DNA from 3 places in the Ideonella margarita genome. Region 1 is predicted to be linked to each of the others. Evidence: predicted binding sites of a transcription regulator. Region 1 holds the regulator's gene; each other region holds the start of a gene.
The links. Region 1 encodes FNR, which switches genes on or off when oxygen is low (the NO sensors DNR and NnrR bind a similar motif). Its sites were predicted from a motif close to TTGATNNNNATCAA; they were not measured.
Positions count from the first base shown of each region.

Region 2: a site for FNR is predicted at 7,666-7,679, ahead of AACH00_RS18470 (FeoA family protein). Genes of this name have one in related genera too.
Region 3: a site for FNR is predicted at 4,893-4,906, ahead of AACH00_RS02450 (hemerythrin domain-containing protein). Genes of this name have one in related genera too.

Region 1 covers NZ_JBBUTI010000004.1:438,154-448,249, forward strand. Annotated here, with positions in the region: gene ccoO (cytochrome-c oxidase, cbb3-type subunit II) at 1-291, shown strand, start outside; gene AACH00_RS07405 (cbb3-type cytochrome oxidase subunit 3) at 309-482, shown strand; gene ccoP (cytochrome-c oxidase, cbb3-type subunit III) at 533-1,447, shown strand; gene ccoG (cytochrome c oxidase accessory protein CcoG) at 1,462-2,925, shown strand; gene AACH00_RS07420 (nitrogen fixation protein FixH) at 2,945-3,217, shown strand; gene AACH00_RS07425 (hypothetical protein) at 3,235-3,522, shown strand; gene fnr (fumarate/nitrate reduction transcriptional regulator Fnr) at 3,602-4,345, opposite strand; gene hemN (oxygen-independent coproporphyrinogen III oxidase) at 4,519-5,928, shown strand; gene AACH00_RS07440 (sulfite exporter TauE/SafE family protein) at 5,931-6,632, shown strand; gene icd (NADP-dependent isocitrate dehydrogenase) at 6,737-7,990, shown strand; gene AACH00_RS07450 (cold-shock protein) at 8,133-8,369, opposite strand; gene clpS (ATP-dependent Clp protease adapter ClpS) at 8,588-8,944, shown strand; gene clpA (ATP-dependent Clp protease ATP-binding subunit ClpA) at 8,941-10,096, shown strand, end outside.
Region 2 covers NZ_JBBUTI010000016.1:14,319-24,414, forward strand. Annotated here, with positions in the region: gene AACH00_RS18435 (YecA/YgfB family protein) at 102-890, shown strand; gene AACH00_RS18440 (Hsp70 family protein) at 917-2,242, opposite strand; gene AACH00_RS18445 (D-amino acid dehydrogenase) at 2,315-3,628, opposite strand; gene AACH00_RS18450 (hypothetical protein) at 3,860-4,063, shown strand; gene AACH00_RS18455 (universal stress protein) at 4,097-4,519, opposite strand; gene AACH00_RS18460 (metallophosphoesterase) at 4,614-5,393, opposite strand; gene AACH00_RS18465 (phosphoenolpyruvate carboxykinase (GTP)) at 5,519-7,393, opposite strand; gene AACH00_RS18470 (FeoA family protein) at 7,733-7,975, shown strand; gene feoB (ferrous iron transporter B) at 7,959-9,887, shown strand; gene AACH00_RS18480 (hypothetical protein) at 9,930-10,096, shown strand, end outside.
Region 3 covers NZ_JBBUTI010000001.1:519,104-529,199, forward strand. Annotated here, with positions in the region: gene AACH00_RS02430 (hypothetical protein) at 1-18, opposite strand, end outside; gene AACH00_RS02435 (sensor domain-containing diguanylate cyclase) at 124-2,034, opposite strand; gene AACH00_RS02440 (alpha-hydroxy acid oxidase) at 2,155-3,306, opposite strand; gene AACH00_RS02445 (LysR family transcriptional regulator) at 3,377-4,360, opposite strand; gene AACH00_RS02450 (hemerythrin domain-containing protein) at 4,376-4,813, opposite strand; gene AACH00_RS02455 (YbaN family protein) at 4,935-5,354, shown strand; gene dinB (DNA polymerase IV) at 5,361-6,701, opposite strand; gene AACH00_RS02465 (DUF5666 domain-containing protein) at 6,939-8,189, shown strand; gene AACH00_RS02470 (DUF6502 family protein) at 8,281-9,162, shown strand; gene AACH00_RS02475 (DUF5666 domain-containing protein) at 9,164-10,096, shown strand, end outside.

The DNA.
Region 1 (10,096 bases):
ACCGGCCCTGACCTGCACCGGGTGGGCGGCCGCTACTCTGACGAATGGCACCGTGTTCACCTGAACAACCCGCGTGACGTTGTGCCCGAGTCGAACATGCCTGCTTACCCCTGGCTGCTGGCCAACCAGGTGAACCCGGCTGACATGGGCGACAAGATGAAGGCCCTGCGCATGGTGGGCGTGCCCTACACCGACGACGAGATCGCCCAGGCGGGCGACGCGGTGAAGGGCAAGACGGAAATTGAAGCCGTCATCGCCTACCTGCAGGTGCTGGGCACGGCCCGCAAGTGAGAGATCAGGAGTTTTCGATGGACTTCGACATCAACGTGATGCGCAGCGTCGTGACGCTGGTTTCGCTGGTGCTCTTTCTGGGGCTGATGCTCTGGACCTGGAGCCGCAAGCGCAAGGACTTCTTCGATGACGCCGCCCAGGTGCCGTTCCTGGACGACGATGCGCCCGTCGGAACCTCCGATCGCCCATGAGACACGGCGGGTTGCGCCTTCTGGTGCCCCCCGCTCAAGGAGTAAATGACATGAGTGACTTTTTCAGCAATGGCTGGTCGCTGTTCGTGGCGGGCATCGTCATCGGCGGCCTGGCCTTCTGCGTGTTCGTGCTGGCGGTGGCCAGCAAGCGCGTCAAGATGGCCGATGACAACACCACCGGCCACGTGTGGGACGAAGACTTGAAGGAGATGAACAACCCGCTGCCGCGCTGGTGGATGGGCTTGTTCATCCTGACCATCGTGTTCGCGGCGATCTACCTGTCGCTGTACCCGGGCCTGGGTGCCAGCGAAGGCACCTTGAAGTGGTCGGCTGTGGGGCAGCTCAAGGGTGAGAACGAGAAGGCAGCGGCCGCCATGGCGCCCGTCTACGCCGGCTTCGCCAACCTGAGCGCCGAGCAGATGGCCAAGAACCCGCAGGCCATGGCCATCGGTGAGCGCCTCTACGTTAACAACTGCGCCCAGTGCCACGGCGCTGACGCACGCGGCAGCAAGGGCTTCCCGAACCTGGCCGACAGTGACTGGCTGGGCGGCTCCGGCCCCGAGTACATCGAGAAGACCATCAAGGAAGGTCGCCAGGGCGTCATGCCTCCGATGGCTGCTGCAGTGGGCACCTCGGAAGATGTGCGCAACGTGGCCAACTATGTGCTGAGCCTGTCGGACAGCCCGCACAACTCGGTCGCGGCCCAATTGGGCAAGGCCAAGTTCGCGGCGTGCGCGGCCTGCCACGGTGCAGACGGCAAGGGCAACCCGCTGATGGGCGCCCCGAACCTGACCGACAAGGTCTGGCTGCACGGCTGGGGTGAACCCGCCATCGTGGCCATGGTCAACAACGGCAAGACCAACGTGATGCCGCCGCAAGGCCACCGCTTCACGCCGGAGCAGCTGAAGGTGCTGACCGCCTATGTCTGGAACCTGAGCCAGGCCACCAAGGTCGCTGCGCAGTGATCTGATGAATCTGTATGAGTGAGACCACGCCTGCATCCAACGCCGCCGCCGTCACTGACGACGCGGACAAGTCCGGGACCGTGGTCTCGCTCTATCAGAAACAGAAGAAGATCTACGCGCGTGCCGTCACCGGCCTGTTCGCCACCTGGCGATGGGCCCTGGTGTGGATCACCCAACTGGTGTTCTACGGCCTGCCTTGGCTGGTCTGGAACGACCGCCAGGCCGTGCTGTTTGACCTGGCTTCGCGCCGGTTCTACATCTTCGGTCTGGTGCTCTACCCGCAAGACCTGATCTACCTGTCGGGTCTGCTGATGATCTCGGCGTACGCGCTGTTCCTGTTCACGGCCGTGGCAGGGCGCCTGTGGTGCGGCTTCGCCTGCCCGCAGACGGTGTACACCGAGATCTACATGTGGTTCGAGCAGCGCATCGAGGGCGACCGCGCCCAGCGCATGCGCCTCGACGAAGGCCCGTGGACGCTGGAGAAGCTCTGGCGCAAGACGGCCAAGCAATCGGTCTGGATCCTGTTCGGCCTCTGGACCGGTTTCACCTTCGTTGGCTACTTCACGCCCATCAAGACGCTGGCCGCCGAGGCGATGACGCTCGGCTTCGGGCCGTGGGAATGGTTCTGGGTGCTGTTCTACGGCTTTGCCACCTACGGCAACGCCGGCTACATGCGTGAGCAGGTCTGCAAGTACATGTGCCCGTACGCGCGCTTCCAGAGCGTGATGTTCGACCACGACACCCTGATCATCAGCTACGACAGCGAGCGGGGCGACCCGCGTGGCCCGCGCTCCAAGAAGGCTGACCCGGCGCAACTGGGTCTGGGTTCGTGCATCGACTGCGGCCTGTGCGTGCAGGTCTGCCCGACCGGCATCGACATCCGCAAGGGCCTGCAGTACGAGTGCATCGGCTGTGCCGCCTGCATTGACGTGTGCGACGGCATCATGGACAAGATGGGTTATCAACCCGGCCTGATCCGTTACGCCACCCAGAACAGCCTGTCCCAGCATCTCGACAAACAGCAGATCCTCAAGCGGGTGCTGCGCCCGCGGGTGCTGATCTACACGGCCATCCTCGCCATCATCTGCGGTGCCTTCGTGGCCAGCATTGCGCTGCGTGATCCTTTCCGCGTGGACGTGGTGCGTGACCGCGCCTCGCTGGCCAGGCAGGTGGAGGATGGGCGCATCGAGAACGTTTACCGCCTGCAGATCATGAACGCCGCCGAGCGCGTGCAGCACTACCGCATCCATGTCGACGGCTTGACCGGCATCAAGCTGGTGGGTGTGCCTGAGGTGGTGGAGGTCTTGCCGGCCGAGGCGCGGTGGATCACGGTGTCGGTGCAGGTGCCGTATGAATCGAGCCAGCAGGCCGGCGCCGGTGCCCACCCGATCCATTTCCAGATCGAACGTGTGCCAGGGGAGGGGGCGCCATCCGCCATCACCCTGAGCGAAAAATCAACCTTCATCGTGCCGCGCTGAGCGGACGCAGGAACACAGCATGTCGACCTCCGAGATTTCCCCTGTTGCAAGCCCTGCTGCGCCGGCCCAAAGTGGCAAGGCGTGGTTCCGCCATCCGATGATGTGGCTGGTGGTGGGCGGGCCCGTGGTGGTGGTGTGTGCCAGCCTGACCACGGCGGTCATCGCAGTGCGCGGGGCTGACCCGGTACTGGACCGCGACGACCCGAGCGTCACCGTCAACATCAAGGACGGTGCCGACGGCAACACACCCGCCATGCAGGCCCGCAACCACGCCGCTACGCCCAAGCCCTAGTCCTTCAGGAGAACACCATGAGCACCCCGAAGACACCGTTCAGCGTCCGCACCGTCGGCATCCTCTGGCCGGCTTTCCTGATGGCAGGGGTGCTTGAAATGCTGGTGTTCTCGGTGGTTGATCCGGGCACGCTGATGTGGTTTGGCGGTGCTGCCATCGAGTGGTCGCCGAAGGCCGTCTACAGCGTCTCGTTCTTCGTCTTCTGGGCCGTGATCGCCACCTCAGGGGCCTTGTCGCAGTTGCTGCTGACCATGCCCGCTGACCACTTCGACGAGCCGCTGACCGGCCCCGGGCACAGCGCCTGAGCTGAAACAAAAAAGGGCCGCTCGATGCGGCCCTTGTTCATGGTGGGTTGGCTCCGATGGAGCCCACCGGAATCCGCGTTCAGCAGGCGCCGCCAGCCCCGTTCACCAGTTGCTGCAGGCCAGCCTGGTCGACGATGCGGATCTGGCGCTGCTTCACCTCCAGCAGGCCCTCTTCCTGGAACTTCGAGAACGTGCGGCTTACCGTTTCGAGCTTGAGGCCCAGGTAGCTGCCGATTTCCTCGCGCGTCATCCGCAGGATCAATGAAGAGGCCGAGAACCCCCGGGCCTGCAGCCGCTGCGTCAGGTTCAGCAGGAAGGCAGCCAGTCGTTCCTCGGCGCGCATGCTGCCCAGCAGCAGCATCACGCCGTGGTCGCGAACGATCTCGCGGCTCATGATCTTGTGGAACTGGTGCTGCAGGTCGGTGAACTCGCGCGACAGCTCTTCCAGCTGGCTGTACGGAATCACGCACACCTGGGAGTCTTCCAGTGCCACTGCGTCGCAGGAGTGGCGGTCATTGCTGATGCCGTCCAGGCCCAGCAACTCGCCCGCCATCTGGAAGCCGGTGACCTGGTCGCGCCCGTCTTCGGACGACACGCAGGTCTTGAAGAAGCCGGTGCGCACGGCGTAGAGAGACTGGAACTCGTCGCCCGAGCGGAAGAGGGTGTCGCCGCGCGCCACGGTGCGGCGGTTGGCCACCAGGCTGTCGAGCTTCTCCAGGTCGGGGCTGGCCAGCCCGACGGGCAGGCACAGTTCACGCAAGTTGCAGCTGGAGCAGGCGACCTTGAAGGCGTCGGCCTTCACGCGCTGGGTGTCGGTGGTCATGGCTTTCATTATGGCGTGCGCGGCCTCAGGGGCCGAAGGGCATGACAGGTCGTGCGGGGAGCAGGTGGGCAGCATGATCTTCCTCAATCGATGCGCCATTCTTGGACGGGCGCCGCGCCGCACCCTTGAGCCAGATCAAGGCCGCTGCAGTGTGCTTTGGCACCATCACGGCCATGGCAAATCACATCCTTGAAGCGGCCACGCCGCTGCCAGTGGACCTGCTGCAACGTTTCGACGTGCCGGGCCCGCGCTACACCTCTTACCCGACCGCTGATCGCTTCGTGGAGGCGTTTGGTCCGGCCGATTACCTGGGCGCTCTGCACCAGCGGGCCGAGGGCGCCATGGTGGGCGGCAAGAAGCCGCTGTCCATCTATGTGCACATCCCGTTCTGCGAATCGGTGTGCTACTACTGCGCCTGCAACAAGGTGATCACCAAACACCATGAGCGCGCCACCGAATACCTCGATGTGCTGGAGGCCGAAGTGGCCCTGCATGCACAGGCGCTGGGCGGCGTGCAGAACGTGTCGCAGCTGCACTTCGGTGGTGGCTCGCCCACCTTCCTGAGTGACGCCGAGCTCAGCCGGGTGATGGCGTTCCTGCAGAAGAGCTTCCGGCTCGCCCCGGGGGCCGAGGTGTCGATCGAGGTCGACCCGCGCACCGCTGACCCGCAACGCCTGGCGCACCTGCGGCAGCTCGGCTTCAATCGCTTGAGTTTCGGCGTGCAGGACCTGGACCCCGAGGTGCAGAAGGCCGTGCACCGGGTGCAGTCGCCCGAGAGCATCCAGAGCCTGATGGTGTGCGCCCGCGAACTGGGGTTCGAGTCGATCAATGTCGATCTGATCTACGGCCTGCCGAAGCAGACGCCCGAGACCTTCGCCCGCACCATCAACCAGATCGGCGAGTGGCGGCCTGACCGCATCGCGCTGTATGCCTATGCGCATCTGCCCTCGCGCTTCAAGCCGCAGCGGCGCATTGATGGCAGCCAGCTGCCGCCCCCTGAGCACCGCATCAGCATGCTGTCGGGCGCCATCGGTGGCTTCCTGGGCCACGGCTACACCTACATCGGCATGGACCACTTTGCGCTGTCCACCGATTCACTGGCGGCGGCCAAGCGGCAAGGGCGGCTGCATCGCAACTTCCAGGGCTACAGCACGCAGCCTGATTGCGATCTGATCGGGCTGGGCGTGTCGTCGATCGGCCGCATGGGCGCCACCTACAGCCAGAACGCGAAGACGCTGCCCGAGTATTACGACGCCATCCGCCAAGGCCAGTTTGCCGTGGTGCGCGGCTTGGCATTGACGCGTGATGACCTGCTTCGCCGTGCCGTGATCATGGCGCTGATGTGCCAGGGTCGGCTGGAGTTCGAATCGATCGAGCTGGCGCACCTGATCAGCTTCAACGAGTACTTCCGCAATGAGCTCTCGCAGCTGCAGCCGTACGTTGACATGGGTCTGGTGACGGTGACTCCGGGCGCTATCCAGATCACGGCAGCGGGGTGGTTCTTCGTGCGCGCCATCGCCATGTGCTTTGACCGGCATTTGCAGGCCGACCGTGTTCGGGAGCGTTTTTCGCGCATCATCTGAGGGTGAACTTCGCTTTGCTTTTGAGCGCCCTGTTGATGGGCTTGGCTGGCTCCGTGCATTGCGTGGCCATGTGCAGTGGCCCCAGCGCGGCGGCCGTGGCGGCTTGCGGCAGCGGGCGCCCGGCGGGTGCCTGGGCGGGCTTTCACCTCGGGCGCTTGCTGGGGTACACGGCTGCAGGTGCCGTGGTGGCTTCCAGCGTGAGTGCGCTGGCCTGGCTGGGCGCCTGGACACCCGCGCTGCGCCCACTCTGGACGCTGGCTCATCTGGCAGCCCTGGCGCTGGGGCTGTGGCTGTTGTGGCAGGGGCGACAACCGGAATGGCTGGAATCGCTGGGCCGGCAAACGCCGCGCGCCAGCGGGCAGGGCGGCTGGCAACGCATGAACGGCCCGACCCGCGCCACCGCGGTGGGCGCCGTCTGGTGGGCATGGCCCTGCGGCCTGCTGCAATCGGCCTTGATGGTGGCGGCTCTGGCCAATGGGCCCTGGGGCGGCGCGGCCGTCATGGCCGTCTTTGCGCTGGCCTCATCGATCGCGCTGGGGTTGGCGCCGGCCTTGTGGCTGCGCCTGGGCGGACGCGGCCGGCAACTGGACGCGCGCATCGTCAGCCTGGCGGTGCGTGTTTCCGGCGCTGCGCTGGCGGGGGCTTCGGCCTGGGCGCTCGGGCATGGCCTGTGGGTCAAGCTGATCGACTATTGCCTGAGCTGACCCGGGTGCTTGAGCGGTGAGTCACGCCTCAGTTGCACTCCCACGCTGAACTAGAATTTCTGCTTCGGCGAACCGCGTCAGACAGACGCTTGGAGTCCTACTGCATGTACCAGCACATCGATGTGCCCGAAGGTGGTCAACCGATCACCGCCAACGCTGACTTTTCGCTCAACGTTCCGGCCCGTCCCATCATTCCGTACATCGAGGGCGACGGCGTGGGTGTGGATGTCACGCCGGTCATGATCAAGGTGGTGGATGCCGCGGTCGCCAAGGCTTATCGCGGTGAGCGGCAGATCCAGTGGATGGAGGTGTTTGCCGGCGAGAAAGCCACGCGCCTCTACGGACCCGACGTCTGGTTGCCTGACGAGACCGTGCAGGTGCTGCGCAACTACCTCGTGTCCATCAAGGGGCCGCTGACCACGCCGGTGGGCGGCGGCATCCGCTCACTCAATGTCACGCTGCGCCAGGAGCTGGATCTGTACGTGTGCCTGCGGCCGGTGCAGTATTTCAAGGGTGTGCCTTCGCCCCTGAAGGAGCCCGAGAAGACCAACATGGTGATCTTCCGCGAGAACTCGGAAGACATCTACGCGGGCATCGAGTACGCCGCGGGCAGTGAGCAGGCCCGCAAGCTGATCGCTTTCCTGCAGAACGAGCTGGGCTCCAACAAGATCCGCTTCCCGGACACGTCGGGCATCGGCATCAAGCCGGTGTCGCGCGAAGGCACCGAGCGCCTGGTGCGCAAGGCCATCCAGTACGCCATCGACCATGACAAGCCGAACGTGACGATCGTCCACAAGGGCAACATCATGAAGTTCACGGAAGGCAGCTTCCGGGACTGGGGCTATGCGCTGGCCGCGCGTGAGTTCGGCGCCGAGCCGATCGACGGCGGGCCGTGGATGCGCCTGAATCATCCGCGCACCGGCAAGGACATCGTGATCAAGGACGCGATCACCGATGCGTTCCTGCAGCAGATCCTGATGCGGCCGGCGGAGTACTCGGTGGTGGCCACGCTGAACCTGAATGGCGACTACCTCTCGGATGCACTGGCAGCGCAGGTCGGCGGCATCGGCATCGCGCCCGGTGCCAACATGTCGGATTCAGTGGCCTGTTTCGAGTCGACCCACGGCACCGCGCCGCGCTATGCTGGCAAGGACTATGTCAACCCGGGCTCCAGCATCCTGTCAGCCGAGATGATGTTGCGCCACATGGGCTGGACCGAAGCCGCTGACTTGATCCTCCGTTCGCTGGAGGCCGCCATCGAAACCAAGCGTGTCACCTATGACTTCGCCCGCCTGATGGATGGGGCGGTGCAGGTGTCGTGCTCCGGGTTCGGGCAGGTGATGGTCGACCAGATGTGAGGCTTGATGTGGGGCCAGCGCTTGCGTGCTGATGCGCAAGACAAAAGGCAAAGGGCGAAACGAAAAAAACCCATCGCCAAAGCAAAAAGCCCGCAATTGCGGGCTTTTTGCTTTGCACGGGGGATGACAGACCCCGTCACACTTACTTCTCTGTTTCGCGGGAGACCTCCACATCAGCGGTGCGGATGTTCTGTGCCAGCTTGCCCTTGGGGCCTTCCACCAGCTCGAACTTCACGCGTTCGCCTTCCTTCAAGGTCTTGAACCCGTCCATCTGGATGGCCGAGAAGTGCGCGAAGACGTCGCTTGCGTCGTTGTCCGGGTTGATGAACCCGAAGCCCTTGGCGTCATTGAACCACTTCACAGTGCCGATCATTTCCATTTCAGTCCTCTCCTGATGCCGGTATCCGGCTTATGAGGCGTATTCTGGTTTCCTGTGTTTTGCCGTGTCAATGCTACAAATGGGGCGGTACTTTCCAAAAGCGAAAATCGGTACAAATCATGGTCCTTGGGATCGCTTTTCGCAGCATGCCCCATGTCTGAACCGGGGCACCATGGGCGTCAAGTGTGCAGGGAATCCCAACTGGCTATACTGAATTCATGCCTTCGAAACGACCGACGCCCCCACCCGATCAACCCGTGATCAGCAAGCCTGACAACGGGCAAGGTTCGGTGGTGGCTGAACGCAAGGCTGCACGCACCAAGCCGCCCCGGATGTACCAGGTTGTGATGCTCAATGACGACTTCACGCCGATGGAATTCGTGGTGATGGTGCTGCAGGAATATTTTCGACTTGATATCGACGCAGCAACCCAAATCATGTTGAAGATCCACCACGACGGTCGAGCCGTCTGCGGCGTCTTCAGCAAGGACGTTGCCGCAACTAAAGTCGAACTGGTACTCGCCGCGGCGCGACGTGCCGGACACCCGCTTCAATGCATTATGGAGGCCGCATGATTGCTCAGGAATTGGAAGTCAGTCTGCACATGGCGTTTGTCGAGGCACGCCAGCAGCGTCACGAGTTCATCACCGTCGAGCACCTGTTGCTGGCCCTGCTGGACAACCCGTCTGCCGCCGAAGTGTTGCGGGCCTGTGCCGCGAACATTGACGACTTGCGCAAGAGCCTGACCGGCTTCATCCGCGAGAACACGCCCACCGTGGGTGGCACCGAAGAGGTGGACACCCAGCCCACGCTGGGTTTCCAGCGCGTGATCCAGCGCGCGATCATGCATGTGCAGTCCACGGGCGGCGGCAAGAAGGAAGTGACCGGCGCCAACGTGCTGGTCGCGATCTTCGGCGAAAAGGATTCCCACGCGGTCTATTACCTGCACCAGCAGGGCGTGACTCGCCTGGACGTCGTGAACTACATCGCGCACGGCATCAAGAAGTCTGATCCACCCGAGCCTGCCAAGGGCAGCAATGAAGGTGGTGGTGGCGGCTCCGGTGAGGGCGAGAAGGAAGAGGGTGGTGACGCCAAGGGCTCGCCGCTCGACCAGTTCACTTCCAACCTGAACGTGCTGGCCAAGGAAGGCAAGATCGACCCGCTGATCGGCCGCGATCACGAAGTCGAGCGCGTCATCCAGGTGCTCTGCCGCCGTCGCAAGAACAACCCGTTGCTGGTTGGCGAGGCCGGTGTGGGCAAGACCGCCATCGCGGAAGGCCTGGCATGGCGCATCACCCAGGGTGACGTGCCCGAAGTGCTGGCCGACGCCACCGTGTTCGCGCTCGACATGGGTGCGCTGCTGGCAGGCACCAAGTACCGCGGTGACTTCGAGCAACGGCTCAAGGGCGTGCTGAAGCAGCTGAAGGAAAGCCCGAAGTCGATCCTGTTCATCGACGAGATCCACACGCTGATCGGTGCCGGTGCGGCCTCGGGCGGCACCCTGGACGCGAGCAATCTGCTCAAGCCGGCCCTGTCGAGCGGCGCCATGAAGTGCCTGGGTGCGACCACGTTCCAGGAGTACCGTGGCATCTTCGAGAAGGACGCGGCCCTGTCGCGGCGCTTCCAGAAGGTCGACGTGCCTGAGCCTTCGGTCGAGCAGACCGTGGAAATCCTCAAGGGCCTGAAGTCGCGCTTCGAAGAGCACCACAACGTGAAGTACGCATTGG
Region 2 (10,096 bases), on a different contig from region 1:
TCAGTACATGGGTGCAACTCTAGGTGGCGTGCTTGCAGGGCGCCATCCCCCAACTTGGGGTGGTTCCCGCACCAAAGGGGGATCCGGGGGACAATCGAGCGATGGCTGACAACTTTGCCCCCCTGACCGACGCCGAAATGGCCGAGCTCGAACAATTGCTCGACCGCATCCCCGAGCCCTTCGAGCCACTCGACTTGATGATGCTCGACGGCTACCTCGTGGGCGTGCTGCTGCAGCCCCAGCAAGTGCCGCTTGAGCAGTGGCTGCGCCACGTCACCGACGCTGATGGACGCCCCATGCCGCCGAAGGTGGAGGTGGGCCGCCTGGAGGTGCTGGTGCGCCGCCGCCACACCGAGCTGAACCGGGCCATCCACGGCCGCCAGTGGTTTGACCCCTGGGTGTTCGAGCTCGACGATGACGCCGATCCGCTGGAAACCGTGATGCCCTGGGTGGCCGGTTTCGCCACCGCCATGACCTTCTTCCCGCAGCTCATGCGCAACGACTCCGCCGCCGTGCTGGAGCCGCTGGCCGTGCTCTACCGGGTGTTCGATCCGGAAGACCTGGAAGACGCGGACGAGTTGCTCGAGATGATCGAGATGATCGAGCCGCCGGACGATCTGGACGCCGCCGTGGAAGGCCTGGTCACCAGCACCTTGCTGCTGGCCGATGTGTCCCGGCCGCAACAGGGCGGTAAATCACCGGCCCCAGCACGCCCTCGCGCCGCGCCGCGCCGGCCGGGTGCTGCCCGTGAGCGCGCGGAAGCGCGTGGCGCCGTGCCGGCCAAGCGCACCCCGGGTGGTGGCGGTGGTCACGGCGGCGGTTCCGGCCGAAGTGGCGGCGGCGGCGGTGGTGGCGGTGGCCAGCGCGGCTCGGGTGGCTCGCGCCACTGAGCAGCCGCTCAGCCACCACAGCCTGTTCAGCGGAACACGCGCTGCGCGTGCAGGCCCAGGCCCTGGGCCACGCTGGCGAGGCGATCGCCGCGCACGGTGCGTGCCCGGCTGAACGGCGCTGCAATGCGCTGGGCCAGCGGCGCCAGGCCCGTGGAGCCGCCGGTCAGGTACACGGCTTCAATCGCATCAGGCAACACACCCGCCATGCGCACGGTTTCAACGCCGGCCTGCACGATGCGCTCCAGGTCGTTTTCCAGCGCGGCCATGGCGTGCGGCTCTGACAGCTCGGCGCTCAGCCCGCGCTCCAGCGCATACAGGTCGATGTGCGCGGCTTGGCCACCCGCCACGGTGATCTTCGCGGCCTCGGCCTCGGCCATCATGGCGTGGCCCAGCCGGTCGTCGATCAGCGTCATCAGGCGTGTGTGCAGGCGCTCGTCAGCATAGAACTTCTTCATGCTGCGCAATTCCATCACCCGCTGCGGCGTGTAGACCGTGTTGATCAGGTGCCAGGTGGCCAGGTCGAAATAGACCTTGCTCGGCACCTCGCGCTCGCCCGGCTTCGGGCCACGCGCCTTGAAGCCGGCCAGCGGCAGCACGGCGGCCAGCTCGATGTGGCGGTCGAAGTCGGTGCCGGCCACGTGCACGCCGTGGCTGGCCAGCAAATCCTGGCTGCGGTCCAGCCGTTCACCACGGCCCGGGCCCACCCGCACCACGGAGAAGTCAGAGGTGCCGCCGCCGATGTCGGCCACCAGCACCAGTTGCTCATGCGTGGTCGTGGCTTCGTAATCGAGTGCTGCGGCGATGGGCTCGAACTGGAAGGCGATCTCGTCAAAGCCCACCTGGCGTGCGGCGGCCGCCAGCGCGGCCTGGGCCGCGGCATCGCGCTCGGGGTCGTCGTCGACGAAGAAGACCGGCCGGCCCAGCACGGCGCGGTGGATCGGCCCGCCCGCCTCGGCCTCGGCCAGGCCCTTGAGGTGGCGCAGGTAACCGGCAATGATGTCGAGGAACTTCACCGACGAGCCGCCGCCCACATCGGTCGCCTGCTCAACCAGCGACGAGCCCAGCACGCTCTTCATCGAGCGCATCAGCCGGCCCTCAACGCCCTCCACGTAGGCCGACAGCGCGGCACGCCCGTACAGGCGGCGCGGCTCGCCGTGGGCGGGCTGGCCCTCCATCGTGTAGAACACGGCGGTGGGCATGGTGGGCTGGCCGGCCTCGACGTTGACCAGGCGCACCTGACCAGGGGCCGCGGGCAGGGCGATCGCGGAATTCGAGGTGCCGAAGTCGATGGCGCAGAAGCGGGCGTCAGGCGCGGTGGCCGAGGCTCGGGGAGAAGGCAAGTTTGCAGACATCGATCGCGCCAGCCGCATAGCAAAAGGGGCGTGATTCTGTCACGCCCCTGTTCGCTTGTGCGGTGCAGTACTTCAGGCTGGCACGGCCACCTGTGCACGATGGCGCGTTGCCACCGGGCCGCAGAAGCCGAATTGCAGCTGCGGCTGGCGACCAGCCATCAACTCGGCCAGGGCCTTGCCGGAGCCGGCGCCGTGGGTCCAGCCCAGCGTGCCGTGGCCGGCGTTCAGCCACAGGTTGCCGATGCGGTTGGCACGGCCGATGTACGGGATGTTCGTCGGGGTGCTCGGGCGCAGGCCGGTCCAGTAGTTCGGCTCCGAGGTGTCGGCCACGCCGGGGAACAGCTCTTCGTAGCGCTTGACCAGCGCGGCGCAGCGCACCTGGGCGGTGTGGCTGTCGAGGCCGGTGTCGTAGCCGGCCATCTCGGCGGTGCCGGCGATGCGGATGTGGTCACCCAGGCGCGAGATCGCGATCTTGCGGGTGTCGTCCAGCAGGCTCACCACGCTGGCGGCCTCCGGGCGCTTCAGGCGCAGCGTGGCCGAGTAGCCCTTGGCCGGGTAGATGTCGAGGTCCACGCCGATCGGGCGCAGCAGCGGGGCCGTGAACGAGCCCATTGCGGCCACCACCTGGTCTTGCTGCAGCTGGCTGCGCTGGCCGGTGCGCATGTCGGCCACGCGCACCTGGGTGATCTGGCCACCGGCGGTCTCGAAGCCGAGGATGTCGTGCTCCCACAGGAAGCGCACGCCGCGCTCGGCGCACTTGCGGGCCAGCTCCTGCGTGAAGACGCGGGCGTCACCCGACTCATCGCTCGGGGTGAAGGTGCCGCCGTGGATCTGGCTGCCGAATGCCGCCAGTGCGGGCTCGACCTTCAGCACTTCGTCGCGGCTGAGCACGCGGCGGTCAACGCCGTGCTCGCGCATCAGCTCGGCGGCCTGCGCGCCGGACTCAAAGTCGGCGGCCGACGAGAAGAAGTGCAGGATGCCGCGCTCGAGGCGGTTGTATTCGATGCCGGTGGTGTTCACCAGCTCCTTCAGGGCGCCGTGGCTGTAGGCGCCCAGGGCCACCAGCTGCTGCACGTTGCGGGCGAAAGCCGCGTCGGTGCACTGGGTCAGGAACTTCACGCCCCAGCGCCACTGGTAGGGGTCCAGGCGAGGGCGGAACAGAAGGGGGGAGTCATCGCGCAGCAGCCACTTCGCCACCTTCAGCGGGGCGCCGGCGTTGGCCCAGGGCTCGCAGAAGCTGACCGAGATCTGGGCGCCGTTGGCGAAACTGGTTTCCAGTGCGGCGTCGGGCTGGCGGTCGACCACCGTGACTTCATGGCCTTCTTCGGCCAGGTACCAGGCGGTGCTGATGCCGATGATGCCGGCGCCGAGAACGGTGACTTTCATGTCCAGACCCCTTGATCGCTGTACATGTGCAGCGGTGTGCGCACATGAGTTCAACGATTGTCGGCAGGGTGCTGCTGAAAATGAAGCGCCTTGAATATTAGTCTGTGTTCATTAGAGTTGCTAATGCTGTGGAATAGCTGGCAACTCACGCCCTCTTCACAGTTTTGCAAGATGTAAACCGGCCGAAACTCATCACACACACCCACACAACCTGCAGTTTCGGAGCGCTCAATGACGACCCCCACCAAGAACGGCTTCTGGCAACGGCTCTGGGCCCGTGAGGCATCGGGCGTTGAGCAGGACGCGGCAGACATGGGCACCGCCATCGGCCTGGATTTCGTGCTCGACGAGCCGCCGCTGGTGGGCGTGGGCGCATCCGCCATGAGCAATGAGCTGGGCGGCTGGGGCGCACCGCGCCCGTTCAGCGGCGCCTGAAGCCGGCTGGCGGCCCACGGCCGCCGCCTGACCTCAGCGGATCAGCAGCACCGGCGTCGTGCAGTTCGCCAGCACCTTGGTGCTGACCGAGCCCATCACCAGGTTGCCGAGCGAGTTGTGGCCATGCGAGCCCAGCATCAGCAGGTCGAAGTCGCCCTTCTTGGCCAGCGTGGCGATCACGTCGGCCGGTGAGCCCACCTTGGCGACGAACTCGGCCCGGATTTTCTGCTTCGAGAAGAACGTGCGGATAGGCTTGAACACCTTCTCCGCCTCTTCGTCGTAGTACGACTTCAGCAATTCCTTGTCGAGCACCGACGCTGCGCGCGGCGGCACCGCCGGCACGGCCGTCACCACCACATAACTCTGCTGATCGCCCAGCCACTCATCGTGAGCGGCCAGATAGGCCAGCATGCGCTTGGTGAACGGGCTGCCATCAACGGCCACAAGAATCTTCATCGCAGTCTCCTGTCTGTGGGAATGCGATCAGTGTGGGCCTGCGCGGGCGCCAGCGCCTTGTTCAAGATCAAGGGCTGCGGACCTCGAGGAGGGCTCAGACCTCGATCAGCTTGAGCGGGTCATGCGTCTCTGCCTCGCCCTTCTTCACCAGCCCGCGGGCCTGGCAGACCACGCGGCTTGGCGCGCGGCCCGGGCGGTCCACGGTGTAGTCGTGGCGGCAGTGCAGGTGGCCGTGCAGCCACAGGTCGGCCCGGGGAATCAGGTCGTCGTCGGCATTGCAGAAACTCGCCGTGCCGGGTTGTTTGCCGTAGCGCGGATCACCGCTGCGCAGGCTGGGGGCGAAATGGGTGATCACGACGGTGGCGTCCCACTGGCCCTGCGGTGGCACGGCCAGCGCTTGTTCCAGCCACAGGCGGTCGGCCAGGCCGGTGGCGCGCACGGCGTCGGCGTCGAAGGGTTGACCGCCCTCATGGGTGCTGCGCTGCACGCGGGTGAAATAGTGGCCGGCGCGCATCGCACGTTCGCGCTGGGCGGCGCCGAACAGGTCGAAGTCCGACCATCGCACGGTGCCCACGAAGCGGATGCGACGGCCTCGGTCATCGGGGAGGATCAGCGTCTCCCGCGACAGCAAGGTCATGCCCAGTTCAGTGCAGCGTGCACGCAGGCCGGCGAGCGCCTCGGCCATGTCGCGGCCGTCGAACTCATGGTTGCCGGGCACGAAGATCACCGGCACCGGCCAGTTGGCAAACAGCTCGAGCCCGGCCCAGGTGGCATCAATGTCGCCGGCCAGCACCAGCAGCTCGGCGCCGGGGGCGGGCTGGGCTTCGAAGGTTTCGGTTTCAAGGTGCAGATCGGACAGAAGCTGGAGGCGCATGGGGCGGGATCATCGCAAAAAGCGGAATGGCCATCGCAAAAAGCACAACAGCCACCCGAAGGTGGCTGCTGCGGCAGGGCGCCGTGTGGCACCCCGAGGGCGGTCTGGCCGTTTGGCCAGCCGCGTCAGCCGGCCAGCTTGGCAGCCAGGGCCGCCTTGGTGTCCAGCAGCGCTTGCGGCAGGTGGTAAGACAGCTGGGTGAACAGCTCGTCGTGCAGCTTCAGCTCTTGCGTCCAGGCGGCGTGGTCCACGTCGATGACCGACTTGAACTGGTCGTGGCTGAAGTTCAGGCCGTCCCAGGTCAGGTCTTCGTAACGCGGGCTGACGCCGAACACGTTGTCGGTGCCGGTGGTGCCGCCATCCACACGTTCCAGCATCCACTTCATCACGCGGGCGTTGTCACCGTAGCCAGGCCAGACGAACTTGCCGTCAGCGCCCTTGCGGAACCAGTTGACGCAGTAGATCTTCGGCAGCTTGGCGCCCGAGGCGGCCAGCTTGGCGCCCAGGTCCAGCCAGTGCTGGAAGTAGTCGCTCATGTTGTAGCCCATGAAGGGCAGCATGGCGAATGGATCGCGACGCACCACACCTTGCTGGCCAGCGGCGGCAGCGGTGGTTTCCGAGCCCATCGTGGCGGCCATGTACACGCCTTCCACCCAGTTGCGGGCTTCGGTCACCAGCGGCACGGTGGTCGAGCGACGGCCACCGAAGATGAACGCGTCGATCGGCACGCCGGCGGCGTCGTCCCAGGCGGGGTCAAGCGCCGGGTTGTTGGTGGCGGCCACGGTGAAGCGGGCGTTCGGGTGTGCGGCCTTGGCGCCGGTCTGCTTGGCGATTTCAGGCGTCCAGTCCTTGCCCTGCCAGTCGATGCAGTGCGCAGGCGCTTCGCTCATGCCTTCCCACCACACGTCGCCGTCGTCGGTCAGCGCGACGTTGGTGAAGATGACGTCCTTGTTCAGGCTCGCCATGCAGTTCGGGTTGGTGTCGAAGTTGGTGCCCGGGGCCACGCCGAAGTAGCCGGCTTCCGGGTTGATGGCGTACAGACGACCATCAGCACCCGGCTTGATCCAGGCGATGTCGTCGCCGATGGTGGTGACCTTCCAGTTGCCCATGGCCGCCGGCGGAATCAGCATCGCGAAGTTGGTCTTGCCGCAGGCGCTCGGGAAGGCGGCTGCCACATGGTGCTTCTTGCCTTCGGGCGAGGTGACACCCAGGATCAGCATGTGCTCGGCCAGCCAGCCCTGGTCACGGCCCATGGTGGAGGCGATGCGCAGCGCGAAGCACTTCTTGCCCAGCAGCGCGTTGCCGCCGTAGCCGGAGCCGTACGACCAGATTTCGCGGGTCTCGGGGTAGTGGACGATGTACTTGGTGGTGTTGCACGGCCAGGCCACGTCAGCCTGACCTTCGGCCAGCGGTGCGCCCACGGTGTGCACGCACGGCACGAATTCGCCGTCGATGCCCAGCAGCTCCAGCACGGCCTTGCCCATGCGGGTCATGATGCGCATGTTGACGGCCACGTACGGGCTGTCCGAGAGCTCAACGCCGATGTGGGCGATCGGCGAGCCCAGCGGGCCCATCGAGAACGGCACGACATACAGCGTGCGGCCCTTCATGCTGCCCTTGAACAGCGCCGGGGTGCCGTCGGCCTGGCCGGTCTGCAGCAGGGCGCGCATCTCGGCCGGGGCCATCCAGTTGTTGGTCGGGCCGGCGTCTTCCTTGTTGGCCGAGCAGATGTAGGTGCGGTCTTCGACGCGCGCCACGTCGGAGGGCGACGAGCAGGCGAGGTAGCTGCCCGGGCGCTTGGCCGGGTTCAGCTTCTTGAAGGTGCCGGCGTCCACCAGTTGCTGGCAGAGGCGGTCGTATTCAGCCTGCGTGCCGTCACACCAGTACACGTCGCGGGCTTCGGTCAGGGCGGCGATCTGGCCAACCCATTCCACCAAGCGGGTGTGCTTGACGTAAGCGGGTACGTTGAGGCGCAGGCCTTCCATCACGGGGCGGTTCATAGGGGCTCCAATCATCAAAAAATAAAACGGGATTGGGCGAGCCTCGCGGGGGTGCGGGGCTCGCCCAATGCCGTGGCACGGAGAGCGGGAGAACGAACACAACCCGGGTGCAGGGTTACGGTGGTGCCACGGGGTGTTTTTGTGGGGATCGCCCATGAAAAGCCGCCGGCGGTACGCCGTTTTCAGTGTAACGGCGCCGTAACCCGGCGTGCTGGAACAACCCCGGTAAAAGTATGCAAATCCGGAATAACCAGATGCATGACGAGGCGACCTTGGCCTGGATCAAACCGCCGCAATCTAAATGAGACAGAATCGCATTTAAATTCTTCTGCCACCACCATGCTGCTCGCCGACCTGCCCAACGGGGTGCTCGCCACCGTGAATCTGCTTCGCAGTGGCGCTGCCGACATCGACGCCGCCACCCTGCGGCGCCTGGCAGAGCTGGGCTTTCTGCCCGGTGAGCCGGTGCGCGTGATGCACCGTGGCCCGGGCGGCCGCGAGCCGCTGGCCGTGCTGGTCGGCGACACCCTGTTTGCCCTGCGCCGTGTGGAGGCCGCCTGTGTCGATGTCACGCCCGCCTGATCAGGCCGACCACCTCGGCGGCCTGCACGCCCAGGCCGCCGCATTGGGCCGCGCGCCCGTGCTGGCGCTGGTGGGCAACCCGAACTGCGGCAAGACGGCGCTGTTCAACCTGCTGACCGGTGCGCGCCAGAAGGTGGCGAACTACGCCGGCGTCACGGTGGAGCGCAAGACCGGCTGGACCCGCCTGAGTGATGGCACCAGCGTGGCGGTGGTCGACCTGCCCGGCACCTACAGCCTGTTCCCCGCCACGCCTGATGAGGCCGTGACGCTCGAAGTGCTGGAAGGCCGTCGGGCGGACGAGCCCGCACCCGACGGCGTGGTGGCCGTGGTGGATGCGACCAACCTGCGCATGAACCTGCGGCTGGTGCTGGAAATGCGCGAGCGCGGCTGGCCGATGGTGGTGGCCCTGAACATGATGGACGCCGCCCGCCACCGCGGCGTCAACATCGACGTGGCGGCGCTCTCGCGCGAGCTGGGCTGCCCGGTGGTGGAAACCGTGGGCGTGAAGCACAACGGCCACCAGGCCTTGCTGGCGCAACTCTCGCTCGGCCTGCCGGCCTGGCCGCAGGCCGCGGCGGTGGATGGCGGAAAAGCGGCCCCAACTGACGCACAAACCATCCAGCGCGAGGTGCGACGCATCCTCGCCGTGGTGGCGCCCGGCGTGATGTCGACCGCGGGCAGCGCCCGGTTTCACCACCGCCTCGACGGCTGGGTGATGCACCCGGTGTGGGGCCTGCTGCTGCTGGCCAGCCTGCTGTTCGTGATGTTCCAGGCGGTGTTCGCCTGGGCCGTCTGGCCGATGGACCTGATCAAGGACGGCATGGCGGCGCTCGCCGAGTTCACCCAGGGCGCGATGGCCGAGGGCCCGCTGCGCAGCCTGCTGGTCGACGGCGTGATCGCCGGGGCCGGCGGCGTGCTGGTGTTCCTGCCGCAGATCCTGATCCTGTTTGCCTTCATCCTGGTGCTCGAGGACTCGGGCTACCTGCCGCGTGCCGCCTTCCTGCTTGACACTCTGATGGGTCGCGTCGGCCTGTCGGGGCGCGCTTTCATCCCGCTGCTGTCGAGCTTCGCCTGCGCCGTGCCCGGCATCATGGCCACGCGCAGCATCTCGAACTGGCGTGATCGCCTGGCGACCATCATGGTGGCGCCGCTGATGACCTGCTCGGCCCGGCTGCCGGTGTACGCCCTGCTCATCGGCGCCTTCGTGCCCGACCGCAGCGTGGGCTGGTTCAACCTGCGCGGTCTGACCTTGTTCGCGCTCTACGTGGCCGGCGTGCTGAGCGCCTGCGGCGTGGCCTGGCTGCTCAAGCGGGTGTGGATGAAGAGCAGCTACCAGCCGCTGATGCTGGAGCTGCCGCCCTACCGCCTGCCCAGCCTGCGCAGCCTGGCGCTGGGCCTGTGGGAGCGCGCCCGCATCTTCGTGCAGCGCGTGGGCACCATCATCTTTGCGCTGACGGTGCTGCTGTGGTTTCTCTCCACCTGGCCCGGCCCGCCCGATGGCGCCACCGGCCCGGCCATCCAGTACAGCTTCGCCGGCCAGCTGGGCCATGCGCTGGAAGTGCTGGTGGCACCGATCGGCTTCAACTGGCAGATCGCCATCGCGCTGGTGCCCGGCATGGCTGCGCGCGAGGTGGTGGTGGGAGCGCTGGGCACCGTGTATGCCTTGTCGGGTTCCGACGATGGCGTGGCCGAAGCGCTGAGCCCGGTGATCGCGCAGCAGTGGTCGCTGGCCACCGCCTACGCGCTGCTGGCGTGGTTCGTGTTTGCGCCGCAGTGCATCTCGACGCTGGCGACCGTCAAGCGCGAAACCAACTCCTGGCGCTATCCGCTGCTGATGACGACCTACCTGTTCGCGTTGGCGTACGGCGCGGCGTTTGTCACCTACCGCGTCACGCTGTGGCTGGGCGGCTGAGCCGCTGATCAACGACCACCCGACGACGCCGCCCACACCCCCATGCAAGCCCTGCTCACCGCCGCCATCGTGCTGGCCTGCGCCTGCTACGCCACCTGGGCATTGATGCCGGTCTCCTGGCGCCGCCGCGTCGCCAACCGGGCTTTGAGCGTGCCGCAACTGGCCGGCATGGGCTGGCTGCAACGCGCGGCGCGCCGGGGCGGCGCCTG
Region 3 (10,096 bases), on a different contig from region 1:
GGTATCTGAGCGTTTCATTGCGAGAGAAAGGTGGCGGACTGCCGCGCAAGCCCAGCCAGGGGCGGCACGTTGAATGACGCTTTCATTGTAGGGAAGCCCGGGGCGTGCCTGCTGACGCCGGCATTAACGTGTCGGCGGGATCGCCAATTCGGTCAGCGATTCCGTGGTGGGCACCACCAGGCCGGCGTTCAGCACGACCCGGTTGCGGCCCGCGCGCTTGGCGCGGTAGAGCGCTTCGTCGGCGGTCTTCAGCAGGGAAGCCAGATCGTCCGGGTGGTTGGGCACCAGGCTGCACACGCCGATGCTCACCGTGATGCCGACCGCGCCGTAGCCGGTGTCCACCGCCAGCGCCTGCACGGCCGCGCGCATGCGCTCGGCCACCGCGATGGCGCCGTCCGGACCAGCGCCAGGCATGACCACACAGAACTCCTCGCCGCCGTAACGGGCCACCAGATCGTCCGTGCGCAGGGCCTGGGCCTGCAGCTCACGCGCCACGGTTTGCAGGCAAAGATCGCCCGCCAGATGGCCGTGGGTGTCGTTGAACATCTTGAAGTGGTCCACGTCGACCAAGGCCACCGAGAGTGACTTGCCGGCCACCGTGGCCTGCTCCAGCTCCCGGGCCAGCACGTCGTCGAGGTAGCGCCGGTTCGGGATGGCGGTCAGGCCGTCGGTCATGCTGAGCTGTGACAGCTTGCGGTTCACGGCTTCCAGCTCGATGGTGCGTTCCCGCACGCGGCTTTCCAGCTGCTCGCGGGCCTCGTGCTGCACCCGCAGCGCGGCAGCCTGGGCGGATTCGCGCAGCGACCGTTCTTCATTCAGGCGGGCGGCCAGGCCGAGCGAGATCAGCAGCACCTCGATGGCACTGCCGATCTGGGCGGCATGTTCGGTCAGCAGGTTGCGCTCGATCAGGCCGAACTTGTTGGCGGCCAGGATGGCACCGCCGGCCAGCACGCAGCCAAAGGCCAGCAGGAAGATCTGGCCCGGCTTGTAGCCTTCATTGGCCCGCAGCGCCGCCAGCACCGTGACCAGGCCAATGGCCAGCACGGCTGACACGATGGAGAACTTGATGCCCATCGAATAAGGCAGCACGAATGCGGCGGCTGTTGCCACCAGGTTCATGACCACCAGCGCGCGCACGGCGCTCAGGCGCCAGGCGGGCAGCGGCTGCAACTTCATGAACGTGGCCGCAAACGCGCAGCCAGTGGCCCCTGAGAGGCCGAGCAGCACCACCAGCGCGGTGTCGTTCCAGGCGGTGGCTTCGGGCCACAGGTACTGGAAGCTCAGGCCGGTGAGCGTGGTCAGAAAGGTGCCGATGGCGGCGACCCAGGCCACATACAGCGCATAGACCTTCTCGCGCACCGTGATCAGCAGGATCAGGTTGTAGATGAGCAGGCCGCCCATCACCCCGATGTAGCCGCCATGCAGCAGCATGGCGTCCTGGTCGTGGCTGGCGAAGGCGTCGGGGTCCCAGAGCTCCAGCGGGAACTGCATCGAGCTGCTGGTCTGCACCCGGGCCAGCATCGCCAGTGTGTGGCCTGCCTGCAGGGTGACGGGCACGACGAAATTGCGGTGGCGGATCGGCCGCTCGGCGAAGGCCAGCTTGTCACCGAGATGCTGCTGCTGCTGAGCCTGCTCGCTGCCGTTGTCCGGGTAGGTGGAGAGCCACAGGTCGACGCTGTCGAGCACCGGGTAGCCAATCTCCAGGAGCCGCCGCGTTGAACCATGGCCATCGTGGGTCAGGTTGGCCCGGAACCAGAACACGCTGCGGGTGTAACCAAACTTGGCGTTGTGGTTGCCGGTGGACTGCCAGGCGGATTCCGGCAACTGGCGGATCTGGTCGGCCGTCATGAGGCCGGCCGGATCCTCGAAATAATCCATGGCCACCGCCTCGCGGGCGGGCATGGCGCGGCTGATGGCGGGCAGCGCCAGCAGCAGGCTCAGCAGAAACAGGGAAAGCAGCAGCTGCCAGCGCCGAGCCAGCGCGCCCGGCCACCGCTGCGCCGCGGCCGGCCGGCAAAGGGCGGGGTGGGGCATGGAGGTTGAAGGGGCTTCCACGGGCATGGCATCCATTCCCGGGGAAGCCACACTGGCCGCACAAACCGGGTTCCCGGTCTTATCGGCGGCTTTGGCGCCTTATGAAGCGCCGCGCGTCGCTTATTGCGGAAAGGTACCGGGCAGGAGGATGCGCCGGTCGACATTGTCGAGCCGGGTATGTCCGCAGAACGCCATCGTCAGATCGAGTTCCTTGTGGATGATTTCCAGTGCCTTGGTCACGCCGGCCTCGCCCATGGCGCCCAGGCCGTAGAGGAACGACCGCCCGATCAGGGTGCCGCGGGCGCCCAGGGCCCAGGCCTTGAGCACGTCCTGGCCCGAGCGGATGCCGCCGTCCATCCAGACCTCGATGTCTTTGCCCACCGCCTCGGCGATCGACGGCAGGGCTTCGATGGACGACGGGGCGCCGTCGAGCTGCCGGCCGCCGTGGTTGCTGATGATCACGGCGTCAGCGCCGGACTGCGCAGCCAGGCGGGCGTCTTCCAGGTCCATCACGCCCTTGATGATCAGCTTGCCGCCCCAGCGCTTCTTGATCCATTCCACGTCGTCCCAGCTCAGGGCCGGGTCGAACTGCTCGGCCGTCCAGGAACTGAGCGAAGACAGATCACCCACGCCCTTGGCGTGACCGACGATGTTGCCGAAGCTGCGGCGCGGCGTACCCAGCATGCCCAGGCACCAGCGCGGCTTGGTCATCAGGTTGATGATGTTCGCCAGGGTGGGCTTCGGGGGCGCCGACAAACCGTTTTTCAGGTCCTTGTGGCGCTGGCCGAGGATCTGCAGGTCCAGCGTCAGCATCAGCGCGCTGCACTTCGCGGCCTTGGCGCGGTCGATCAGGCGCTCGACGAAGTCGCGGTCCTTCATCACGTAGAGCTGGAACCAGAAGGGCGCCTGGGTGTGCGCGGCGATGTCTTCGATCGAGCAGATGCTCATCGTCGACAGCGTGAACGGCACGCCGAACTTCTCGGCAGCGCGTGCGGCCAGTATTTCGCCGTCGGCGTGCTGCATGCCCGTCAGGCCGGTCGGGGCGATGGCCACCGGCATGCGGCTGTCGATGCCGACCATCTTCACCGCGGTGCTGCGGTTTTCCATGTTCACGGCCACGCGCTGGCGCAGCTTGATCTTCTGGAAATCGGTCTCGTTGGCGCGGTAGGTGCTCTCGGTCCACGAGCCCGAATCGGCATAGTCGTAGAACATGCGCGGCACGCGCTTTTTGGCCAGTACGCGCAGGTCTTCGATGTTGGTGATCACGGGCATCCGGTTGTCTCCAGGCATTTTTGTGCAGCCGATGCTAGCTGCGCCGCCCGCCGATTGGCCGGAAACTTATTCAGGCCTTGCCGGAAACGAGCGCCAGTCCTTCCGTGGCGGCCTGGGCGCAGGCTTCGCGCAGCCACTGGGCCGTGGCGTGCGCCAGCGGGTGGTCAGCGCAGGTGCTGAGCAGGTAGGCGGTGTCCGGGCGCGCCAGCGGTGTCTGGCCAGCGCCCATCACCGGCACCAGTGCGCCCGAGCGCAGCGCCTGCCGCGCCAGGCTGGGCCGGGCCAGCACCACGCCCTGGGCCTGCAGGGCCGCTTCAAGCGTCAGGCCGAGGTCGATCAGGCGCGGGCCCTGGTCGGGCTCGGGCCAGCTCAAGCCGCAGGCGCGGAACCACGGCGCCCACGGCTCGACCGGGGTGCGCAGCAAGGGCCAGCGGGCGATGTCTTCCGGGCTGTGCAAGTGCGGCTGCTGCGGGCCCAGCTCGGCCAGCAAGGCCGGGCTGGCCAGGGGGATCAGGTGGTCGTGCATCAGCACCCGCTCGGGCGCTGCGCCGGCCAGCGGGCTGTGGCGCACTTCCAGGGTGGCGTCGCTGGCGGGGCTGTCGATGAAGGGCGACGACAGCAAAATCTCAAGTTCGACGTCGGGGTGCGCCTGCGCGAAGGCGGGCAGGGCGGGCACCAGCACCAGGCGGGCGAAGGTGGGCGGCGCGCACAGCTGCACCCGCTGGCGCTGCTGGGCGCTGCGGCGGTGCAGCGGCATGGCGGCCAGCAAGCCGAGGGCGGCGCGCACCTGCTGCAAATATTCCTTGCCGATCGGCGTGGGCACCAGGGCCTTGGCACCGCGCTGCAGCAGCACCACGCCCAGCAACTCTTCCAGCGCGTTGATGCGCTTGCCAACCGCGCTGGCCGTGACGTGCAACTCGTCCGCTGCGCGCTCGAAGGTGCCCAGCCGGACGGCGGCTTCGAAGGCGCGAAGCCCGTCCATGCTGGGCAGGCGCAGCGCGGGCGAGGTCAGCGGGGCGGCGCTGGGGTCGAGGTGGTCAGGGAGTACAGCCATCGTGGCCGCACTCTATCAAGCCGTGGCGCCTTGCTGCGCTTGAGTCGCCGGGTCGAAGCCCACCTGCTCCAGGTGCGAGGCGAGTGCGGCGTCCATCGACAGCACATGCGCATGAAACCAGGCGGCCAGCTCTGGCAGGATGCGGCGCAGCGGGCCGTGGTCACCGTGCTGCTGTGCCAGCACCGCCACCTCCCGCATCACGGCCAGCACGCCGGCATGCTGGCGGATGTGGCAGTTGTCTGGCGCCAGGCCCGCGGCCAGCATCCAGCGGTCTTCCTGGCCGAAGTGCGCCAGGGTGTGTTGCTCCAGCGCGAGCCATGCGGCGAGGCCGGCTTCCGGAGATTCGTTGAGCGCAGCCTCCGTGCGCCCGAGCAACTCGACGAATTCGATGTGGGTCTGGTCGATCTGCGGGTGATCGAGCGTCAGGGCGGTGGACCATTCAAGCAAGGGCATGGCTTCAGCTGTTTCGGGCGGGCCGGGTACGGGCGATTTCGCGAAGCAGCGATTCTTGAAGGCGTGACAAGGCGGTCATTTGCGCTGCATCAAGGTGGGGGCGGGCGGGCAGAATGTCGGCATGTTTGTGCCCACACCCACGGAAAACACCGCTGTCACGGCGCCCCGAACCGCGCGCCATGCCTGGCAGCGCGTGCTGTGGCTGGTGGCGGGCTGGCTGGCCTTGTTGCTGGGTGTGGTGGGCGCGTTTCTGCCGCTGCTGCCCACCACACCGTTCGTGTTGCTGGCCGCCTTCTGCTTTTCGCGCGGCAGTGCCCGCTGGGAGCACTGGCTGATTCACCACCCGCGGCTGGGGCCGATGGTGCGTGACTGGCGCGCCACCCGGGCCGTGCCGCTTCGCGCCAAGCAACTGGCCACGGTGATGATGACCTTCAGCTGCCTCTGGGCCTGGTGGGTCATTCCGTCGGTGTGGCGCTGGGCGCCGGCCATCAGCTGCGCCTGCGTGGCCTTGTGGCTCTGGCGCCTGCCGACACGGCGCTAAAGGGGCTCAGGGCGTCACGGGGCCTTGGGCCAGGTCGCTGCCGTTCATCGCTTCCAGGTAGTCCATCGCGGGTTCCTCGTCGAACAGGTCTGGCTCGCGGGCGAGCAGCGCGTGGCTGGGGGAGCCCGTGCCGGTGCTGTGGCTCGTCGGTGAGCCCCCGGTCGCCTTCGGCCTGGTTCGCGCACCCGAGCGTGCCGGTGCCAGCACCGGTGCATCTGCCCGCGTCAGTCCAGCCACCCGCACGCCCAGCAGGCGCAGGCGCCGGCTCAGGTCGACGCGCTTCAGGCACTGCCCGGCAGCCAGCCTGATTTGCGTACCGTCCGCCGTGGGCGCGGGCAGTGTCAGGTCGCGCGTCACCGTCTTGAAATCATCGAACCGCAGCTTGATGCCCACGGTGCGGCCCACGTAGCCCTTGCGCTGCAGGTCGTCGCCGACGCGCACGCACAGCTCGGTGAAGATCTGGCTGAGCTGGGCGCGGTCGCGCACGGCATGCAGGTCGCGCTCGAAGGTGGTTTCGCGGCTCATCGACACGGGCTCGCTCTCGGTCACCACCGGCCGGTCATCCTGCGCATGGGCGGCGCGGTGCAGCCAGGCGCCGTAGTGGGCGCCGAAGCGTTCCATCAGCCACAAGGGTTCCATCGCGGCCAGCTGGCCGATGGTTTCAATGCCCAGCGTGGCCAGGCGCGCACCGGCCTTCGGGCCGATGCCGTTGATGCGCCGCACCGGCAGCGGCCAGAAGCGGCTGGTGATGTCGTCGACCATCAGCATGGTCAGGCCGTCGGGCTTGTCGAGGTCGCTCGCCACCTTGGAGAGCAGCTTGTTCGGCGTCACGCCGATCGAGCAGCTCAGGCCGGTCCGCCGCTTCACGTTGTTCTTGATGTCGCGGGCGATGGCGCGCACGCCGCCGAGCGGGTCGTGGCCGACGGTGTCCTGCGCGCCGGGCACATCGGTCAAGTCGATGTAGATCTCGTCGATGCCGCGGTCTTCGATCACCGGCGCCAGCTCGGCCACTGCCGCCTTGAAGGCCCGCGAGTAGTGGCGGTACTGGTCGAAGTCGGTGGGCAACAGCACGGCGTCGGGCGCCTTGGCGGCGGCCTTCATCAGGCCCATGCCTGAAAACACGCCCAGCGCCCGCGCCTCATAAGTAGAGGTGGTGATGACGCCGCGGCCGGTGTAGTCACCCAGGCGCGCATAGGTGCGGGTGCCGTCGGCCTGGGTTTGTGGCTGGTGGCGCCGCCCGCCGCCGATCACCACCGCCTGGCCCCGCAGATCGGGGTAACGCAGCAGTTCGACCGACGCATAAAAGGCGTCCATGTCGAGGTGGGCGATGAGGCGGCGGCGTGTCATGGTGGTAACTACTGGATGGATTATCAGCCCGGCCATCGCGAAAACAAACCTGCTTTCCAATGCAGTTTTCGCTTGAAATGTGCGCAAAGCACATTTATAGTGAGACCACGTTGAAGGCGGCAAAGCTCTATCCAGATGTCCTTGTCGTCCTTCCTACCCGTCACTGGCACCCGGCACGGTCCAGTTCAACCACGGTCAGGCTCGCTGTCTGGCCCTTGCTTGTCTCTGGAGGTTTCCATGTTCAATTCAACGACGCTTCGTGCCCGCACCGCCCTCAACAGCCGCTTTGGCCCCAGCCTGCGCTGGGCGGGTGCCGGCGTGTGCCTGTGCGCCCTCGCGGTGCTGGTTGCCTGTGGCGGCGGTGGCGGCGCTGATGCCACCACGGCGGGCAGCAACACCGGCGGCAACGCCACGGCCAGCGCTTACACGTCAGGTGCCATCTCCGGCTTCGGCTCGATCATCGTGAACGGTGTGCGCTTCGACGACAGCAGCGCTGATGTGCTCGACGACGACGGCGTGCGCCACGGCCGTGACGAACTCAAGCTCGGCACGCAGGTGGAAATCGAGAGCGGCTCGCTCAACCGCACCACCCAGCGCGCCAGCGCCAGCATCATCCGCTTTGGCAGTGCACTGCTGGGCCCGGTGGAAGCCATCAACGCGGCCAGCAACCAGCTGACGGTGCTGGGCCAGACGGTGGAAGTGGCCACCACCACGGTGTTCTCCGACGGCCTGTCGGGCGGCCTCAGCGCCATCACCACCGGCATGGTGCTGGAGGTGCATGCCCGCCTCGACACCGCCCGCGCCGTGTATGTGGCCACCCGCATCGAAGCCGAGACCAGCGCCACCGCCTACCAGGTGCGCGGCACCGTGGCCTCGCTTGACACCACCGCCAAGACCTTCCGCATCGGAACCGCTGTCATCAACTACGCCAGCGTGGCCACCGTGCCCACCGGCCTGGCCAACGGCAGCAACGTGCGCGCCAGCCTGCAAACCACGGCCGTCAACGGCCAGTGGGTGGCCACGACCCTCAAGTCGGCTGAGCGCAAGGTGGGCAACCACAGCGAGTCGGAAGTGCACGGCCTGATCACCGCGTTCACCTCCGCCACCGCGTTCAGCGTCGACGGCCTGGCGGTGGATGCCACCAACGCCAGCTTCCCTGACGGACAGACCGGCGTGGTGCTAGGTGCACGTGTCGAAGTGGAAGGCCCGGTCGTGAACGGCGTGCTGGTGGCCACCAAGGTCAGCGTGGAGGACGAGAGCCACGACGGCCGCGGTGAAGACTACGAGTTGCACGGCGCCATCAGCGGCCTGGACACCACCGCCAAGACCTTCACCCTGCGCACGCTGAAGGTCAGCTACGCCAGCGTCACCCTGTGGCGCGGCATCACCGAAGCCCAACTGGCCAATGGCGCCACGGTGGAAGTGAAGGGCTCGCTGTCGGCGGACCGCAGCACGCTCACCGCCTCGCGCATCAGCCGGGAAGACTGAACCCGGCCCATGTCCCCCTGGCGCTGCCGCTCCGGCGGCGCCAGGGCCCGGTCAGGTGTCACCGTTATGATGCCCACAGGTTCAGAAGTACATGTCGCAGCCTGCCGATTCCTCCACCCCCGAGCATGCTGAACAGCAGGCCCTGATGGGTGCTGTCCAAGCGTTGATGTTGCCCCTGGCCCGCCTAGTGGTGGCCCGGGGCGTTGCGTTTGGTGAGGTGGAAGAAGCGCTCAAGCGCGCGATGATTCAAGCCGCCCGCGAAGCCGCGCTGCAGGCCAAGCCCGATGCCTTGCCGCATCGGCTGGTCAGCCGAATCTCCACCGCCACGGGCATCAACCGCCGCGAAGTGACGCGGCTGGTGGATACCCGCTCAGACGTTCGGCCGCCCCGCCGCCCGCTGGCCGTGGAGGTGTACGCCCACTGGCTGAGTGATCCGCGCTACCGCGACCACCTCGGCCAGCCCAGCCCCTTGCCGCGCCAGGGCGTGAGCCTGAGCTTTGAATCTCTGGCCCGTGAAATCACCAGCGATGTGCACCCGCGCAGCCTGCTGGACGACATGCTGCGGCTGGGCTACGCGCGCCTGTCAGAAAGCGGCGACCAGGTCGAAGCCGTGCCCGATGCCTTCGTGGCCAGTGGCGACGTGGTGCGCTCGTACCAGATCCTTGGCTCCAACATCGGCGACCACCTGAGTGGCGCGGTGGCCAACGTGCTGGGCAATGGTCGCCAGCATTTTGACCAGGCCATCGTGGCCGACGGGCTGACCGACGCGTCGATGGACGCGGTGCGCAAGCTCATCGTGGGCCAGTGGCGTGCGGTGTTTGACCACCTGGTGCCCGCGCTTGAGCGCCTGATCAGTGCCGACCGCGAACAACGTCCGGAAGCCGAACGGCAGCGTGTGCTGATCGGCCTTTACAGTTTCAACCAGGCCCAGGAAAACGCCGCCTCCGGCGACCAGCCTGCCGACGAAAGCTGACATGACCCGCATGCCCTTTTTCCGCACTTCGGCTGTCGCAGGCCGCACCCCGCTCTGGCGCTGGTTCCCGATGCTGCTGCTGGCTGCGATGTTGCATGCCTGCGGTGGCGGTGGGGGCGGTGGTGTTGGTGGCCAGGGCACGGGCACCTTCGCCTACACCCAGGGCCCGATCTCGGGTTACGGCTCGATCATCGTCAACGGGGTGGACTACGACGACACCGCCGCCGACCTGCGGGTGAGCAACGAAGATGGCGCCACCCTGACGGCCGCCGACCTGAAGCTGGGCATGACCGTGCAGATCGACAGCAAGGGCATCAACGCCAGCACGCTGACGGCGGTGGCCACCGCGGTGAAGGTCACCAGCGAAGTGGTTGGCCCGGTCAGCGCCAGCGACGTGTCCGCCGGCACCCTGACGGTGCTGGGCCAGACGGTGAACATCACGGCTTCCACCACCTTCGACAGCCGCATCACGGGCGGGCAGGCGGGCGTGGCGCTGAACAGCGTGGTCGAGGTGTATGCCATCCACGACCCGGTGTCGGGCACCTACGCGGCGCGCCGCATCGAGCCCAAGAGTACCGCCACGACCTATGTGGTGCGAGGTGCGCTGAGCCAGCTCGACACCTCCGCACGCACCTTCCGCATCGGTGCTGCCACCTTCGTCTACAGCAGCGGCGCCTTGCCGGCCGACGTGGCGAACGGGGCGATCCTGCGTGTGAAGGTGGCAACCACGCCGGACGCTCAAGGCCGCTGGGTCGTGGGCTCAGGTGGCCGCACCGAGCGCAAGCCGAGCGATGGCTCGGAGGTGGAAATCGAGAGCGTGGTGTCGAGCTACACCAGCAATGCCGCGATGGTGGTGGGCGGCCTGACGGTGAATGCGTCCGGCGCCACGATCACCCCAGCGGGCAGCGTGATCGCAGCCGGCGTTCGGGTGGAA